Regions from separate parts of the Streptomyces sp. NPDC028305 genome, predicted to be linked through region 1. Evidence: predicted binding sites of a transcription regulator. Region 1 holds the regulator's gene; each other region holds the start of a gene.
What was found. Region 1 encodes HrcA, which represses chaperone genes, less so after heat shock. Its sites were predicted from a motif close to TTNGCACTCNGNNNNNCNGAGTGCNAA; they were not measured.
Positions count from the first base shown of each region.

Region 2: the regulator HrcA is predicted to act here: its motif matches at 3,830-3,856, upstream of groL (chaperonin GroEL).
Region 3: the regulator HrcA is predicted to act here: its motif matches at 3,626-3,652, upstream of groES (co-chaperone GroES).

Region 1 is NZ_JBVHTN010000001.1:1,071,451-1,076,545, reverse strand. It holds gene hemW (radical SAM family heme chaperone HemW) at 1-998, shown strand, start outside; gene ACZ4WQ_RS05075 (DUF3097 domain-containing protein) at 1,029-1,859, opposite strand; gene ACZ4WQ_RS05070 (MBL fold metallo-hydrolase) at 1,890-2,624, opposite strand; gene hrcA (heat-inducible transcriptional repressor HrcA) at 2,772-3,788, shown strand; gene dnaJ (molecular chaperone DnaJ) at 3,789-4,928, shown strand.
Region 2 is NZ_JBVHTN010000010.1:161,273-166,367, reverse strand. It holds gene ACZ4WQ_RS38365 (MurR/RpiR family transcriptional regulator) at 59-988, shown strand; gene murQ (N-acetylmuramic acid 6-phosphate etherase) at 1,053-1,988, shown strand; gene groL (chaperonin GroEL) at 2,078-3,703, opposite strand; gene ACZ4WQ_RS38350 (cold-shock protein) at 4,043-4,249, opposite strand; gene ACZ4WQ_RS38345 (MoaD/ThiS family protein) at 4,715-4,993, opposite strand; gene thrC (threonine synthase) at 5,083-5,095, opposite strand, start outside.
Region 3 is NZ_JBVHTN010000011.1:237,650-242,744, forward strand. It holds gene ACZ4WQ_RS40850 (MOSC domain-containing protein) at 1-537, shown strand, start outside; gene ACZ4WQ_RS40855 (SDR family NAD(P)-dependent oxidoreductase) at 586-1,356, shown strand; gene groL (chaperonin GroEL) at 1,457-3,079, opposite strand; gene groES (co-chaperone GroES) at 3,171-3,479, opposite strand; gene ACZ4WQ_RS40870 (polysaccharide deacetylase family protein) at 3,745-4,572, opposite strand; gene ACZ4WQ_RS40875 (class I SAM-dependent methyltransferase) at 4,780-5,095, shown strand, end outside.

The sequences.
Region 1 (5,095 bases):
TCGCGCGCAAGGTGCTGGGGGACGACTCCCGGCCGGTCGAGACCGTGTTCGTCGGGGGCGGCACGCCGACCCTGCTGGCGGCCGCCGACCTCGGGCGGATGCTCGGCGCCATCCGGGACGAGTTCGGGCTCGCGGAGGGCGCAGAGGTCACCACCGAGGCCAACCCGGAGTCGGTCGACCCGCGGTATCTGGAGGAGCTGCGGGCGGCCGGGTTCAACCGGGTGTCGTTCGGGATGCAGAGCGCCCGGCAGCATGTGCTGCGGGTGCTGGACCGCACCCACACCCCGGGCCGCCCGGAGGCCTGCGTGGCCGAGGCGCGGGCGGCCGGGTTCGACCATGTGAACCTGGACCTGATCTACGGCACGCCGGGGGAGAGCGACGAGGACTGGCGCGCTTCCCTGGAGGCCGCGCTGGGCGCCGGGCCCGACCATGTGTCGGCGTACGCGCTGATCGTCGAGGAGGGCACCCAGCTCGCCCGGCGGATCCGGCGCGGCGAGGTTCCGATGACCGACGACGATGTGCACGCGGACCGCTACCTGATCGCGGAGGAGACGCTGTCGGCGGCCGGATTCCGCTGGTACGAGGTTTCGAACTGGGCCACGTCAGAGGCCGGCCGGTGCCGCCACAACGAGCTGTACTGGCGTGGCGCGGACTGGTGGGGCGCGGGCCCCGGCGCGCACAGCCATGTGGGCGGTGTGCGGTGGTGGAACGTGAAGCACCCCGGTGCGTACGCGCAGGCGCTGAGCGAGGGCAGGTCCCCCGGGGCGGGCCGCGAGGTGCTGACCGACGAGGAGCGCCGGGTGGAGCGGATCCTGCTGGAGCTGCGGCTCGCGGAGGGCTGCCCGCTGGACCTGCTGGCCCCGGCGGGCGCCGCCGCGGCGGCGAAGGCCATGGCCGACGGGCTGCTGGCGCCGGAGCCGTACGGCGAGGGCCGGGCGGTGCTCACCCTGCGCGGGCGGCTGCTGGCCGACGCGGTGGTGCGCGATCTCGTCGACTGACCGATCGATCAGCCAACCCAGTGCCGCGGCCTACGGCCCGGCCGGACCGCCCACGGTCACATGGTCGATCAGCTCCTCCACCCGCCCCAGCAGCGCCGGCTCCAGATCCCTGTAGGAGCGGACCGAGGACAGGATCCGCTGCCACGCGGCCCCCGTGTTCCCGGGCCAGCCCAGCGCCCGGCAGACGCCCGTCTTCCAGTCCTGGCCGCGCGGCACCGTCGGCCAGGCGGGGATGCCCACCGAGGAGGGCTTCACGGCCTCCCACACGTCGATGTAGGGGTGCCCGACGACCAGGACGTGCTCGCCGGTGACCTCGGCCGCGATACGGGACTCCTTCGTGCCCGGGACCAGATGGTCGACCAGCACACCCAGGCGGGCGTCGGGGCCGGGGGAGAACTCGCGGACGATGGCGGGCAGATCGTCGATCCCCTCCAGATACTCCACGACCACGCCCTCGATGCGCAGATCGTCCCCCCACACCCGCTCGACCAGTTCCGCGTCGTGGCGCCCCTCGACGTAAATGCGCCCCGCGCGGGCGACGCGCGCACGGGCCTGGGGGAGCGCGATGGAGCCGGAGGCCGTGCGGCGCGGGGCCGTGGGGGCGGCGGCGCGCGGGCGCACCAGGGTGACGACACGGCCCTCCAGGAGGAAGCCGCGCGGCTCCATGGGGAAGACCCGATGTTTGCCGAAGCGGTCCTCCAGAGTCACCGTGGCGCCCTCCGCGGTCTTCTCGCAGCGGATCACGGCACCGCAGAACCCGGTGGTGACCTCCTCGACGACCAGATCGGGGTCGGCGGGCACCTCGGGCGCGGGGGCCTGGCGCTTCCAGGGCGGGGTCAGGTCCGGGTCGTACTGTCGCACCCGAGTGACCCTAGCGCCGCAGCGCCGCCGTCAGGAGGACACGCCGAAACGAGCCGCGAGTTCCGCGCGCTGCGCCCGGACGAAACGGGCATCCACGGCGGCGCCATGCCCCGGGACGTACACCGCGTCCTCGCCGCCGAGGGCGAGCAGCCGGTCCAGCGCGGCGGGCCACTGGCCCGGGATCGCGTCGGCACCCGCCTGGGGCGCCCCCGACTCCTCGACCAGATCCCCGCAGAAGACCACCTCGGGCTCGCCCGGGGCCTGCCCGGCGGCGAGCACGGCCAGGTCGTGGGCGGTATGGCCGGGGCCCACGTTCGCCAGCAGGACGGTCCGGCCGCCCAGGTCCAGGGTGAGCTCGCCACACACCGCGTGGTGCGGCCGCACCAGGTGGTCGGCGGCCTCCCCGGCGGCCCCGGGGTCCGCGCCGTGGCGCACCGCGTCGTCACGCAGCACGTCCCCCTCGCGGCGCAGCAGTTCGTCGAGCCCGGCGGCCCCGTACACCTGGCAGCCCGCGAAGGCGGCGGTGCCGAGGACATGGTCGAAGTGGGGGTGGGTGAGGGCGATATGGGTGGGGCGGCGGCCGAAGAGGCGAGTGATCTCGCGGCGCACCCAGGCGCCCTCGGCGAGGTCGGCGCCGGTGTCGACAACCAGGACGCCGGTCCGCCCGGCGATCGCGCCGACCGTCGCGTCCCAGCCGGGCAGGCGGCACCGGACCACGGACGGCGTGAGATGTTCCCAGCGCGCCTCTTCCCAACGGGTGTCCATACGGAGACGCTAGCTCCAGCGGTGGCAAAGCGTCGGCTCTTGCCCCCGCCACGGCACCCCGCCGTACACTGGCTGAGGGTTCTGGCACTCGTGACCATTGAGTGCCAGGGGGAACACCTGATGAGACGGCTGGACTGGAGGTGCGCGGTGCTCAGCGAACGCAGACTCGAGGTACTGCGTGCGATCGTCCAGGACTATGTGGGGACGGAGGAGCCGGTCGGCTCCAAGGCCCTCACGGAGCGGCACCGGCTGGGCGTCTCCCCGGCCACGGTGCGCAACGACATGGCGGCTCTGGAGGACGAGGGCTATATCGCCCAGCCGCATACGAGCGCCGGGCGCATTCCCACGGACAAGGGCTATCGGCTGTTCGTCGACAAGCTGGCAGGAGTGAAGCCCCTGTCCACGCCGGAGCGGCGGGCCATCCAGAACTTCCTGGACGGTGCCGTGGACCTCGACGACGTGGTGGGGCGCACGGTCCGGCTGCTCGCGCAGCTGACCCGGCAGGTCGCGGTGGTGCAGTACCCGTCGCTGACCCGCTCGACGGTCCGCCATGTCGAGCTGCTGTCGATGAGCCCGGCGCGGGTGATGCTGGTTCTGATCACCGACACCGGGCGGGTCGAGCAGCGCATGGTGGACTGCCCGGCGCCCGTGAGCGAGGAGTCGCTCGCGGACCTGCGGGCCCGGCTGAACAGCAGGGTCGTGGGCCGGCGGTTCTCGGATGTGCCGCGGCTGGTGCAGGACCTGCCCGAGTCCTTCGAACAGGAGGACCGGGGGACCGTCTCGACGGTCCTGGCCACGCTGCTGGAGACGCTGGTCGAAGAGACCGAGGAGCGGCTGATGATCGGCGGCACCGCCAATCTCACCCGCTTCGGCCATGATTTCCCCCTGACGATCCGGCCCGTGCTGGAAGCGCTGGAGGAGCAGGTCGTCCTGCTCAAGCTGCTCGGCGAGGCGAAGGACTCGGGTATGACCGTACGGATCGGGCATGAGAATGCTCACGAGGGCCTGAATTCCACTTCGGTCGTGGCGGTCGGCTACGGTTCGGGCGACGAGGCGGTCGCCAAACTCGGCGTGGTCGGACCGACCCGCATGGACTACCCCGGAACGATGGGAGCGGTACGCGCAGTGGCACGTTACGTCGGACAGATCCTGGCGGAGTCGTAAGTGGCGACGGACTACTACGCAGTCCTGGGCGTGCGGCGTGATGCCTCGCAGGACGAGATCAAGAAGGCATTCCGCCGGCTCGCTCGCGAGCTGCACCCGGACGTGAATCCGGATCCCAAGACCCAAGAGCGGTTCAAGGAGATCAACGCCGCCTACGAGGTCTTGTCCGATCCCCAGAAGAAGCAGGTCTACGACCTGGGCGGCGACCCGCTTTCCGCCTCGGGCGGCGCCGGGGGCGGCGCGGGCGGCTTCGGCGCGGGCTTCGGAAACTTCTCCGACATCATGGACGCGTTCTTCGGCACCGCCTCGCAGCGCGGCCCGCGGTCCAGGACCCGGCGCGGCCAGGACGCCATGATCCGCCTCGATGTGGAGCTGAACGAGGCGGCCTTCGGGACCACCAAGGACATCCAGGTCGACACCGCGGTCGTCTGTACGACGTGCAGCGGCGAGGGCGCGGCGCCCGGCACCACGGCGCAGACCTGTGACATGTGCCGCGGCCGCGGCGAGGTGTCCCAGGTGACGCGGTCCTTCCTCGGCCAGGTCATGACCTCCCGGCCGTGCCCGCAGTGCCAGGGCTTCGGCACCGTGGTGCCGACCCCGTGCCCGGAGTGCGCGGGCGACGGGCGGATCCGCTCGCGGCGGACGCTGACGGTGAAGATCCCGGCCGGTGTGGACAACGGCACCCGGATCCAGCTCGCGGGCGAGGGCGAGGTCGGCCCGGGCGGCGGCCCGGCGGGCGATCTGTATGTGGAGATCCACGAGCTGCCGCACCCGGTCTTCCAGCGCCGCGGCGACGATCTGCACTGCACGGTGACCATCCCCATGACGGCGGCGTCCCTGGGCACCAAGGTGCCCCTGGAGACGCTCGACGGCCTGGAGGAGGTCGACATCCGGCCCGGCACCCAGTCCGGCCAGTCGATCCCGCTCCACCAGCGCGGCATCACCCACCTGCGCGGCGGCGGCCGGGGCGACCTGATCGTCCACGTCGAGGTCCAGACCCCGTCCAAGCTCGACCCGGAGCAGGAGGAGCTGCTGCGGCGGCTGGCCAAGCTGCGGGGCGAGGAGCGGCCGCTAGGCGAATTCAAGCCAGGACAGCAGGGGCTGTTCTCGCGCCTTAAGGATGCGTTCAACGGACGGTAGGCGTCCGGCCGGGGGTCCGGGGGGTGGCCCCCGGGGGATGCGGTAAGCCAGGACAGCAGGGGCTGTTCTCGCGCTTGAAGGACGCGTTCAACGGACGGTAAGCGCCCGGAGCCCCTCGGGGACGCGGTCCGTCCAACGGGCCCTGAGCCGAGTACAGATCGGTGCGG
Region 2 (5,095 bases), on a different contig from region 1:
GGGCGAGCCCCGGCACGGACCCTTGACTGCCCCCGGGCGGTGAAAATACCTTTCAGTGGTGAGCAGCAAGCTGAAGGAAACTTTCACCGTGCCCGAAGCCACTCCGCCCGCCCCCGCCGCCCTCGCGGCCAAGGTCCGTACCCTCGCGCCCTCCATGACCCGCTCGATGCAGCGCGTCGCCGAGGCCGTGGCGGGAGATCCGGCCGGCTGTGCCGCGCTCACCGTCACCGGGCTCGCCGAGCGCACCGGCACCAGCGAGGCCACCGTGGTCCGCACCTCGCGCCTGCTCGGCTACCCCGGCTACCGCGATCTGCGCCTCGCGCTGGCCGCCCTCGCCGCGCAGCAGGCGGCCGGGCGCGCCCCGGCCGTCACGGCCGACATCGCCGTCGACGACCCCATCGCCGACGTCGTCACCAAGCTCGCCCAGGAAGAGCAGCAGTGCCTGGCCGACACCGCCGCCGGTCTTGACACCAGCCAGCTCGAAGCGGCCGTCGGCGCGCTCGCCACCGCCCGCCGGATCGACGTCTACGGCGTCGGCGCCTCCAGCCTCGTCGGCCAGGACCTGGTCCAGAAGCTGCTGCGCATCGGCCTGATAGCCCACGCGCACGCCGACCCGCACCTCGCGGTCACCAACGCCGTGCAGCTGCACTCCGGGGACGTCGCCATCGCGATCACCCATTCGGGCCGTACCACCGACGTCATCGAGCCCCTGCGGGTGGCCTTCGAGCACGGAGCCACCACCGTCGCGATCACCGGCCGCCCCGACGGCGAGGTCGCACAGTACGCGGATCTGGTGCTCACCACCTCCACCGCCCGCGAGAGCGAGCTGCGCCCGGCGGCCATGTCCAGCCGCACCAGCCAACTCCTCGTCGTGGACTGCCTCTTCATAGGTGTGGCGCAGCGTACGTACGAGGCGGCCGCCCCCGCGCTCGCCGCCTCGTACGAAGCCCTCGCCCACCGGCATGACCCCCGGCCCGGACCCCGCTGACCGAGCGCTGACCGAGTCGGGACACCCCCCGTTGACACCCCGTACCGGAAAGAGCCGCTTCGCCATGACTTCCGCCGCTGACCAACAACAGCTGCGCGCCCAGCTGGACACGCTCACCACCGAGGCATTCCGCCCCGAACTCGCCGAAATCGACCGGCTGGAGACCATCGAGATCGCCCGCATCATGAACGGCGAGGACGCGGCCGTGCCCGCGGCCGTCGCCACCGAACTGCCGCGGATTGCCGCCGCCATCGACGGCATCGCCGAGCGGATGGCCCGCGGCGGCCGGCTGATCTACATGGGCGCGGGCACCGCCGGGCGGCTCGGCGTGCTCGACGCCAGTGAGTGCCCGCCCACCTTCAACACCGGGCCGGGCCAGGTCGTCGGGCTGATCGCGGGCGGGCCCGCCGCCATGGTGACCTCGGTCGAGGGCGCCGAGGACAGCAAGGAGCTGGCCGCCGCGGACCTCGACGCGCTCGCCGTCGGCGCCCAGGACAGCGTCGTCGGCATCTCCGCCTCCGGCCGCACCCCGTACGCGGTCGGCGCGGTCGAGCACGCCCGCCGGCTCGGCGCGCTCACCGTCGGCCTGTCCTGCAACGCGGGTTCGGCGCTCGCGGCGGCCGCCGAGCACGGCATCGAGATCGTGGTCGGGCCGGAGCTGCTCACCGGCTCCACCCGGCTGAAGGCGGGCACGGCCCAGAAGCTGGTGCTCAACATGGTCTCGACCATCACCATGATCCGGCTGGGCAAGACCTACGGAAATCTGATGGTCGATGTGCGCGCCTCGAACGACAAGCTGCGGGCGCGCTCGCGCCGTATCGTCTCCCTCGCCACCGGGGCCCCCGCCCCGCGGATCGAAGCCGCGCTGGCCGCCAGCGCCGGCGAGACGAAGCACGCCATCCTGGCCATCCTCGGCGAGGTGGACGCCCCCACCGCCACCCGGCTGCTGACCGAGTCGGACGGCCATCTGCGGGCCGCGCTGGAGGCCGCGCGCGGCTGAGGGCGCGGGTCCTGAAACGCCGTCGGGGCGGCACCCGGAAGAGGGTGCCGCCCCGACGTTTCGGACGGTCGATCGACGGAAGGCGTCGATCAGAAGTCCATGTCACCGCCCGGCATGCCGCCCGGAGCGCCCGCCGCGGCGGCCTTCTCCGGCTTGTCGGCGATGACGGCCTCGGTGGTCAGGAACAGCGCGGCGATCGACGCGGCGTTCTGCAGCGCGGAGCGCGTGACCTTGGCCGGGTCGATGATGCCCTCGGCGATCAGGTCGACGTACTCGCCGGTCGCGGCGTTGAGGCCGTGGCCCGGGGTGAGGTTGCGCACCTTCTCCACCACGACGCCGCCCTCGAGGCCGGCGTTGACCGCGATCTGCTTCAGCGGGGCCTCGAGCGCCAGGCGCACGGCCTGGGCACCGGTGGCCTCGTCGCCCTCGAGCTCCAGCTTCTCGAAGACCGAGACGGTCTGGAGCAGGGCCACGCCACCACCGGCGACGATGCCCTCCTCGACGGCGGCCTTGGCGTTGCGCACCGCGTCCTCGATGCGGTGCTTGCGCTCCTTGAGCTCGACCTCGGTGGCGGCACCGGCCTTGATGACGGCCACGCCGCCGGCCAGCTTCGCCAGGCGCTCCTGGAGCTTCTCGCGGTCGTAGTCCGAGTCCGAGGACTCGATCTCGGCGCGGATCTGGTTGACGCGGCCCTGCACCTGGTCGGTGTCGCCGGCGCCGTCCACGATGGTGGTCTCGTCCTTGGTGACGGTCACCTTGCGGGCGCGGCCCAGCAGGTCGATGCCCGCGTTCTCCAGCTTGAGGCCGACCTCCTCGGAGATGACGGTGCCACCGGTGAGGATGGCGATGTCGCCGAGCATGGCCTTGCGGCGGTCACCGAAGCCCGGGGCCTTGACGGCAACGGACTTGAAGGTGCCACGGATCTTGTTGACGACCAGGGTCGCCAGGGCCTCGCCCTCGATGTCCTCGGCGATGATCAGCAGCGGCTTGCCCGACTGCATGACCTTCTCCAGCAACGGGAGGAGGTCCTTCACGCTGGTGATCTTCGAGTTGACGATCAGGATGTACGGGTCGTCGAGCGACGCCTCCATACGCTCCATGTCGGTGGCGAAGTACGGGGAGATGTAGCCCTTGTCGAAGCGCATGCCCTCGGTGAGCTCAAGCTCGAGCCCGAAGGTCTGCGACTCCTCGACGGTGATGACGCCTTCCTTGCCGACCTTGTCCATCGCCTCGGCGATGAGCTCGCCGATCTGGGTGTCGGCGGCGGAGATGGAGGCGGTGGAGGCGATCTGCTCCTTGGTCTCCACGTCCTTGGCCTGCTCGAGCAGCTGGGCGGAGACGGCCTCGACGGCCTTCTCGATGCCGCGCTTGAGGGCCATCGGGTTGGCGCCCGCGGCGACGTTCCGCAGGCCCTCCTTGACCAGCGCCTGGGCGAGGACGGTCGCGGTCGTCGTGCCGTCACCGGCGACGTCGTCCGTCTTCTTCGCGACCTCCTTGACCAGCTCGGCGCCGATCTTCTCGTACGGGTCCTCGAGTTCGATCTCCTTGGCGATGGAAACACCATCGTTGGTGATCGTGGGGGCGCCCCACTTCTTCTCGAGGACGACGTTGCGACCCTTGGGGCCGAGGGTGACCTTGACGGCGTCGGCGAGCTGGTTCATCCCGCGCTCGAGGCCGCGCCGCGCCTCCTCGTTGAACGCGATGATCTTGGCCATGTGAAGTGGTCCTCCCAAGACGGGGTGGATTGCTCCGGACCGCGCCTGGCGCCCGCGACGGACGGCCTGTCTGCCCCGCGGTTCCTTGCCCCGCGTGGCCTGACGGACCTCACCGACCCGATCCTTCTGTCACTCTCACCTTCAGAGTGCTAACGCCAATGATTAGCACTCGACCCCTGAGAGTGCAAGCGTGAGTGGGGTGACAGCTTGGGACAAGGCGGTCGTGAGCGGCCATCGGCGCACAGGTCAACACCCATGTGAACACGCATGTCAAAGGGCCCGTGCCCCTAGGGGGTACGAGCCCTTTGAACGGTCCAGTCAGTGCCTCGCGTCGGCGCTTCAGCCAACAGCCACGCGGACCATGTCCGCCTGCGGCCCCTTCTGGCCCTGCGAGATCTCGAACTCGACCCGCTGGCCTTCTTCGAGGGTGCGGTAACCGTCCATCTGGATCGCGCTGTAGTGGACGAACACGTCCGCACCACCGTCGACCGCGATGAAGCCGTACCCCTTCTCCGCGTTGAACCACTTGACGGTGCCCTGAGCCATTCCTAACTCCCCTATTGCTGGCCCCTGCGCAGGACCGCACTCCGCGGACCCGGGTCAGACCTCACCCCCCGGTCGTGGGGGGTGTGCGCCGGAACGCGTCGACCGCCGCTGAATGTATCTGTCCCACTGCCCTGTGCAACAGGTCAATCGGACGAGAATTCTGGCGACGGTCGATCGGTAATAAGTGGAGAATTCCCGTGAATTCCGGGCAAGTCGGGCCAGGCATAAGGGAATCAACCCGACAATTCACGCGCACACTTTACGCACAAGTTGACGAGTTCTCATATGCGGCCGCCCATGAGGCCAACAGAAGGGGAACGGCTCAACTGTAGCGCGATTCAACACACGGAATCGCCCGGTCCGTTTCTATCAGGACCGGGCGATTCCGTTTACCTCGGGGGTACGGCCGGCTCACATCGGCCCGCGGCGGGGCCACAACCGGCCTGTGGCGGGGGAGCGACCGGCTCAGCAGCCGCCCGCGACCGCCGGAATGATCGAGACACCGGCGCCGTCCGGAGTCGCGGTCTCCAGGCCCTCGGAGAAGCGAACGTCGTCGTCATTGACGTAGACATTGACGAAACGGCGCAGCTTGCCGGTGTCGTCCAGGACGCGGGCCGCAATGCCCTGGTGATTCCGGTCCAGGTCCGCGAGGACCTCGGAGAGGGTCGCGCCCTCGGCACTGACCTCGGCCTGCCCGCCGGTGTAGGTGCGCAGGATGGTGGGGATCCGGACATTGACGCTCATGAGGGTTTCACCTTCCAAGGGAACTGCTGCGGGGGGCGAGGGCGAATTCGAGGGGCGAATTCAAGCCAGCTGGTTTGAGCGGGCCCGATTCAGGCCAGACCA
Region 3 (5,095 bases), on a different contig from region 1:
GGGCTGATCGGCGACGCGGTCAGCGACACACGCCACCACGGCGGGAACGACCAGGCCGTGTACGCCTACGCGCGCGAGGACCTCGACGCCTGGGAGGGCGAGCTCGGCCGCGAGCTGCCGAACGGCGTCTTCGGCGAGAACCTCACCACCCGCGGCCTCGACATCACCGGCGCCCGGATCGGCGAGCGCTGGCGGATCGGCGCCGAGCTGCTGCTCGAGGTGGCCTCGGCGCGCATCCCGTGCCGGACCTTCGCGGCCTGGCTGGGCGAGGAGCGCTGGGTGAAGCGGTTCACCCGGGCGGCCGTCCCCGGCGCGTATCTGCGGGTCCTCGAGCCGGGCGAGATCCGCTCCGGGGACTCGGTCGAGATCGTGCACCGGCCCGACCACGAGGTGACCGTCGGCTTCGCCTTCCGCGCCGTCACCACCGAACGCGCCCTGCTGCCACGGGTGCTCGCGGCGGGCGACGCGCTCCAGCCCGAACTGCGGCAGACCGCACTTTCCTATACCGGAACACTTTCCCACTCACCGGAGAACTGATCCGGACGGGTGCGCTCCGACCCCCGCCGAGGCCGCTAACGTGCGCGTATGACGACTGCGTTGATTACGGGAACCACGGCGGGCATCGGCGCCGCCTTCGCGAGCCGGCTCGCGGCGGACGGTCACAACCTGGTGCTGGTGGCGCGGGACGAGAAGCGGCTGCGCGACCAGGCCGCCGACCTCCACGACCGGCACGGGGTGGAGGCGGACGTGCTGCGGGCCGACCTGTCCGAGGACGACGGCATCGCGGCCGTCGAGGAGCGCCTCGGCGACCGCAAGCACCCGATCGATCTGCTCGTCAACAACGCCGGCTTCGGCAACAAGGGCCGCTATCTCGAGGCGCCCCTGGCCGACGAGCTGCGGATGATGAAGGTCCACTGCGAGGCCGTGCTGCGGCTCACCACCGCGGCCGCCGAGACGATGCGGACCCGGGGGCGCGGCGGAGTGATCAACGTCGCCTCGATCGCCGCGTTCTTCCCGCGCGGCACGTACGGGGCCAGCAAGGCGTGGGTCGTGCAGTTCACCCAGGGCGCGGCGCGGGACCTGGCGAGTTCCGGGGTGCGGCTGATGGCGCTGTGCCCGGGGTTCGTACGGACCGAGTTCCACGCGCGGGCGGGGATCAAGCCGGACAGCGTGCCGAGCTGGATGTGGCTGGACGCCGACAAGGTGGTGACGGAGGCGCTCAAGGACTTCGCGCGGGGCAAGGCGCTGTCGATCCCCGATCCGCGGTACAAGGCGATGACGGGGCTGGCGAAGCTGGCGCCGCGGGCCGCGCTCTCGGTCGTCTCCTCGAACGTCGGACGTCCTCCCAAGCGCTGACACCCCCGCCGCCCCCGGAGCCCCGCGGCCCCGGAAACGCCTCGGGCGCGGTCACCCCCGCGAGGGGTGACCGCGCCCGGCGGGATCGCGCGGGGCCGCGTCAGTGCGCGTGACCGTGGCCGTGGCCCGCGGCCTCGGGCTCCTCCTCGGCCGGCTTCTCGACCACCAGCGTCTCGGTGGTGAGCAGCAGGGAGGCGATGGACGCCGCGTTCTCCAGGGCGGAGCGGGTGACCTTGACCGGGTCGATGACGCCGGCCTTCACCAGGTCGCCGTACTCGTCGGTCGCGGCGTTGAAGCCGTGGCCCTTCTCGAGCTCGGCCACCTTGGAGGTGATGACGTAGCCCTCAAGGCCCGCGTTCTCGGCGATCCAGCGCAGCGGCTCGACCGCGGCGCGGCGGACGACCGCGACACCGGTGGCCTCGTCGCCCTCCTTGCCGAGGTTGTCCTCCAGCACCTTCACGGCGTGGACGAGCGCGGAGCCACCACCGGAGACGATGCCCTCCTCGACCGCGGCGCGGGTCGCGGAGATGGCGTCCTCCAGACGGTGCTTCTTCTCCTTGAGCTCCACCTCGGTGGCGGCGCCGACGCGGATCACGCACACGCCGCCGGCCAGCTTGGCGAGGCGCTCCTGGAGCTTCTCGCGGTCCCAGTCGGAGTCCGTGGCCTCGATCTCGGCCTTGATCTGGTTGATCCGGCCGGTGACGTCCTCGGACTTGCCGCCACCGTCGACGATGGTGGTGTCGTCCTTGGTGACGGTCACCCGGCGGGCGGTGCCCAGCACGTCCAGGCCGACCTGGTCGAGCTTGAGGCCGACCTCCTCGGCGACGACGGTGCCGCCGGTGAGGGCGGCCATGTCGCCGAGCATCGCCTTGCGGCGGTCGCCGAAGCCGGGGGCCTTCACCGCGACGGCGTTGAAGGTGCCGCGGATCTTGTTGACGACGAGGGTGGACAGGGCCTCGCCCTCCACGTCCTCGGCGATGATCAGCAGCGGCTTGTTGCCACCCTGGATGATCTTCTCCAGCAGCGGCAGCAGGTCCTGGATCGAGGAGATCTTGCCCTGGTGGATCAGGATGTACGGGTCGTCGAGGACGGCCTCCATACGCTCCTGGTCGGTGACCATGTACGGCGACAGGTAGCCCTTGTCGAAGGCCATGCCCTCGGTGAAGTCGAGCTCCAGGCCGAAGGTGTTGGACTCCTCGACGGTGATCACACCGTCCTTGCCGACCTTGTCCATCGCCTCGGCGATGAGCTCGCCGACCTGCTTGTCCTGGGCGGACAGCGCGGCCACGGCGGCGATGTCGGACTTGGAGTCGATCGGGCGGGCGGTGGCCAGCAGCTCGTCGGACACGGCCTTGACGGCCGCGTCGATGCCCTTCTTCAGGGCGGCCGGGGAAGCACCGGCGGCCACGTTCCGCAGGCCCTCGCGGACCAGGGCCTGGGCCAGCACGGTGGCGGTGGTGGTGCCGTCACCCGCGATGTCGTTGGTCTTGGTCGCCACCTCCTTGACGAGCTGGGCGCCCAGGTTCTCGTACGGGTCCTCGACCTCGACCTCGCGGGCGATGGTGACACCGTCGTTGGTGATGGTCGGGGCGCCGAACTTCTTGTCGATGACGACGTTGCGGCCCTTGGGGCCGATCGTCACCTTGACGGTGTCGGCGAGCTTGTTGACGCCACGCTCGAGGGCGCGACGGGCGTCCTCGTCAAACTTCAGGATCTTCGCCATGGGTTGCGTATGTCCTCTCGAACGAACCGCGCCCCGGCCCCGGTATGGACTGGGGCACCGGGGCGCGGCTCACAGGCAAAACTTCGGTGACTTACTTCTCGATGATCGCGAGAACGTCGCGAGCCGAGAGGACGAGGTACTCCTCGCCGTTGTACTTCACCTCGGTACCGCCGTACTTGCTGTAGAGCACGACGTCGCCTACGGAGACGTCGAGCGGGAGACGGTTGCCGTCCTCGAAGCGGCCCGGGCCCACGGCCAGGACGACGCCCTCCTGGGGCTTCTCCTTGGCAGTGTCCGGGATAACCAGGCCAGAGGCCGTGGTCTGCTCGGCGTCGAGCGGCTGGACCACAATGCGGTCCTCGAGCGGCTTGATGGCAACCTTGGAGCTGGCGGTCGTCACGATCCGACCTCCCCCTTCGGAGATCTCACGGGGTTAACTGTCTGAGGTGGCGACCAGGTGGATCCGTCGTCGCGGGTGCCGGACCTGCCCGTCGCTGTGTTTGGCACTCGTTGGTGCTGAGTGCCAGCCACGACATTATGACGCGGTTAGCACTCAGTCAACCAGAGTGCCAAGTGACGGGGTGCCGCGGCGCCCCGCCGGAGTCGGCGGGACGCCACTCGGCCGGTCCCCGGAGGCGGTCCTCAGGGGGAGCCCTCGGAGGGATTCAGAGATAGTCCTCCAGCCGGGCCACGGCGAAGCCCTCGGCCTGGATCTCCCGGAGCAGCTCGGTCATCACATCGGTCATGGTCCGCCCCTCCTGCTGGGCGGGACCGCGGAAGTGGGCCAGCACGATGTCGCCGGAGTGCAGTCGGCCGCCCGACGCGTACTCCAGCCCGTCGGCCTTCATCTCGGCCGACCACATCACCAGCGCCCGCACCCCGCAGGCCGCCGCCGCGCGCACCGTGTCGTCGTCGACCGCCCCGTACGGCGGGCGGAAGAGATACGGCCGGGTACCGAACTGGTGAGCGAGCACATCCTGCTGGCCGCAGATCTCATGGGCCTGCTCCTCGAACTCCAGATCGGGCAGCCTCGGATGGGTGAGGGTGTGGTTCTGGATCCCGTTGCCGAGCCGGCGCAGCTGCTCGAAGTAGCCGTAGTCGCCGGACGCCACGTCGTCCGTCAGGAAGGCGGTGAACGGCAGCCCCAGGTCGTGGGCCTGCTGGATGAAGGCCGGGTCCTTCTCCGCGCCGTCGTCGATGGTCACGAAGACGACCTTGTCGTGGGTCGGCACATGGTCGATGATCGGCGGCCCGGCGGGCGCGCCCGCCCCGGGCGGCACCAGGGGCGGCTTGGACGAGGGCGGCGCCGCCGTTTCCAGCGGCCCGTCGAGCCCCCAGCGGCGGTAGCCGTCCGGGGCCGCGGGGGGCGCCGAGGGCAGGTCGGAGGCCGAACCGGACTCGGACGCGGGGCCGGACCCCGGCTCCGGCCCCGGCGACCGGGACGAGTCGTGCAGCGAGCCCGGGGCGTGGGCCCCGGCCCCGGGCGACGACATGGACGAATGGGGAGACGAAGAGGACATCGACGAGTCGGACGACGGCGAAGACGGCGCAGCCGTCCCGGCGCCATGCCCGTCCCCACAGCCCGCGAGCAGCGCCGCGGCCGCGACCAACACGAGACACCTTGAAAGGCCAGTCTTGATCATCATCACATAAGCGATCTTCAGCCGGGTGTCGCGAACGCGCGCGCTGAAGCGGGGAGAATGGGCGACGTGGACGTTGACGCCTTCGACTCACTGCTCCGCGACGAAGGGCAGACGCTGCTCCGCGAGCTGAGCGACTACGACCCGGCGCGGGAGCTCGCCACGGCGACCCGGCTGCGCCGTGACCACCCCGCGGAGCTGGTCTCCGCGGCCCTCACCCAGGCGGGGCTGCGGCAGCGCGCGGCCGCGAAGTTCGGCGCCGCCGACGCCCACCGCATGTACTTCACCCCCCATGGCGTCGAACAGGCCACCCGGGCGTCCGTCGCCGCCTACCGCGCCGCCCGCTTCACCGAGCTCGGCGTGCGCCGCGTCGCCG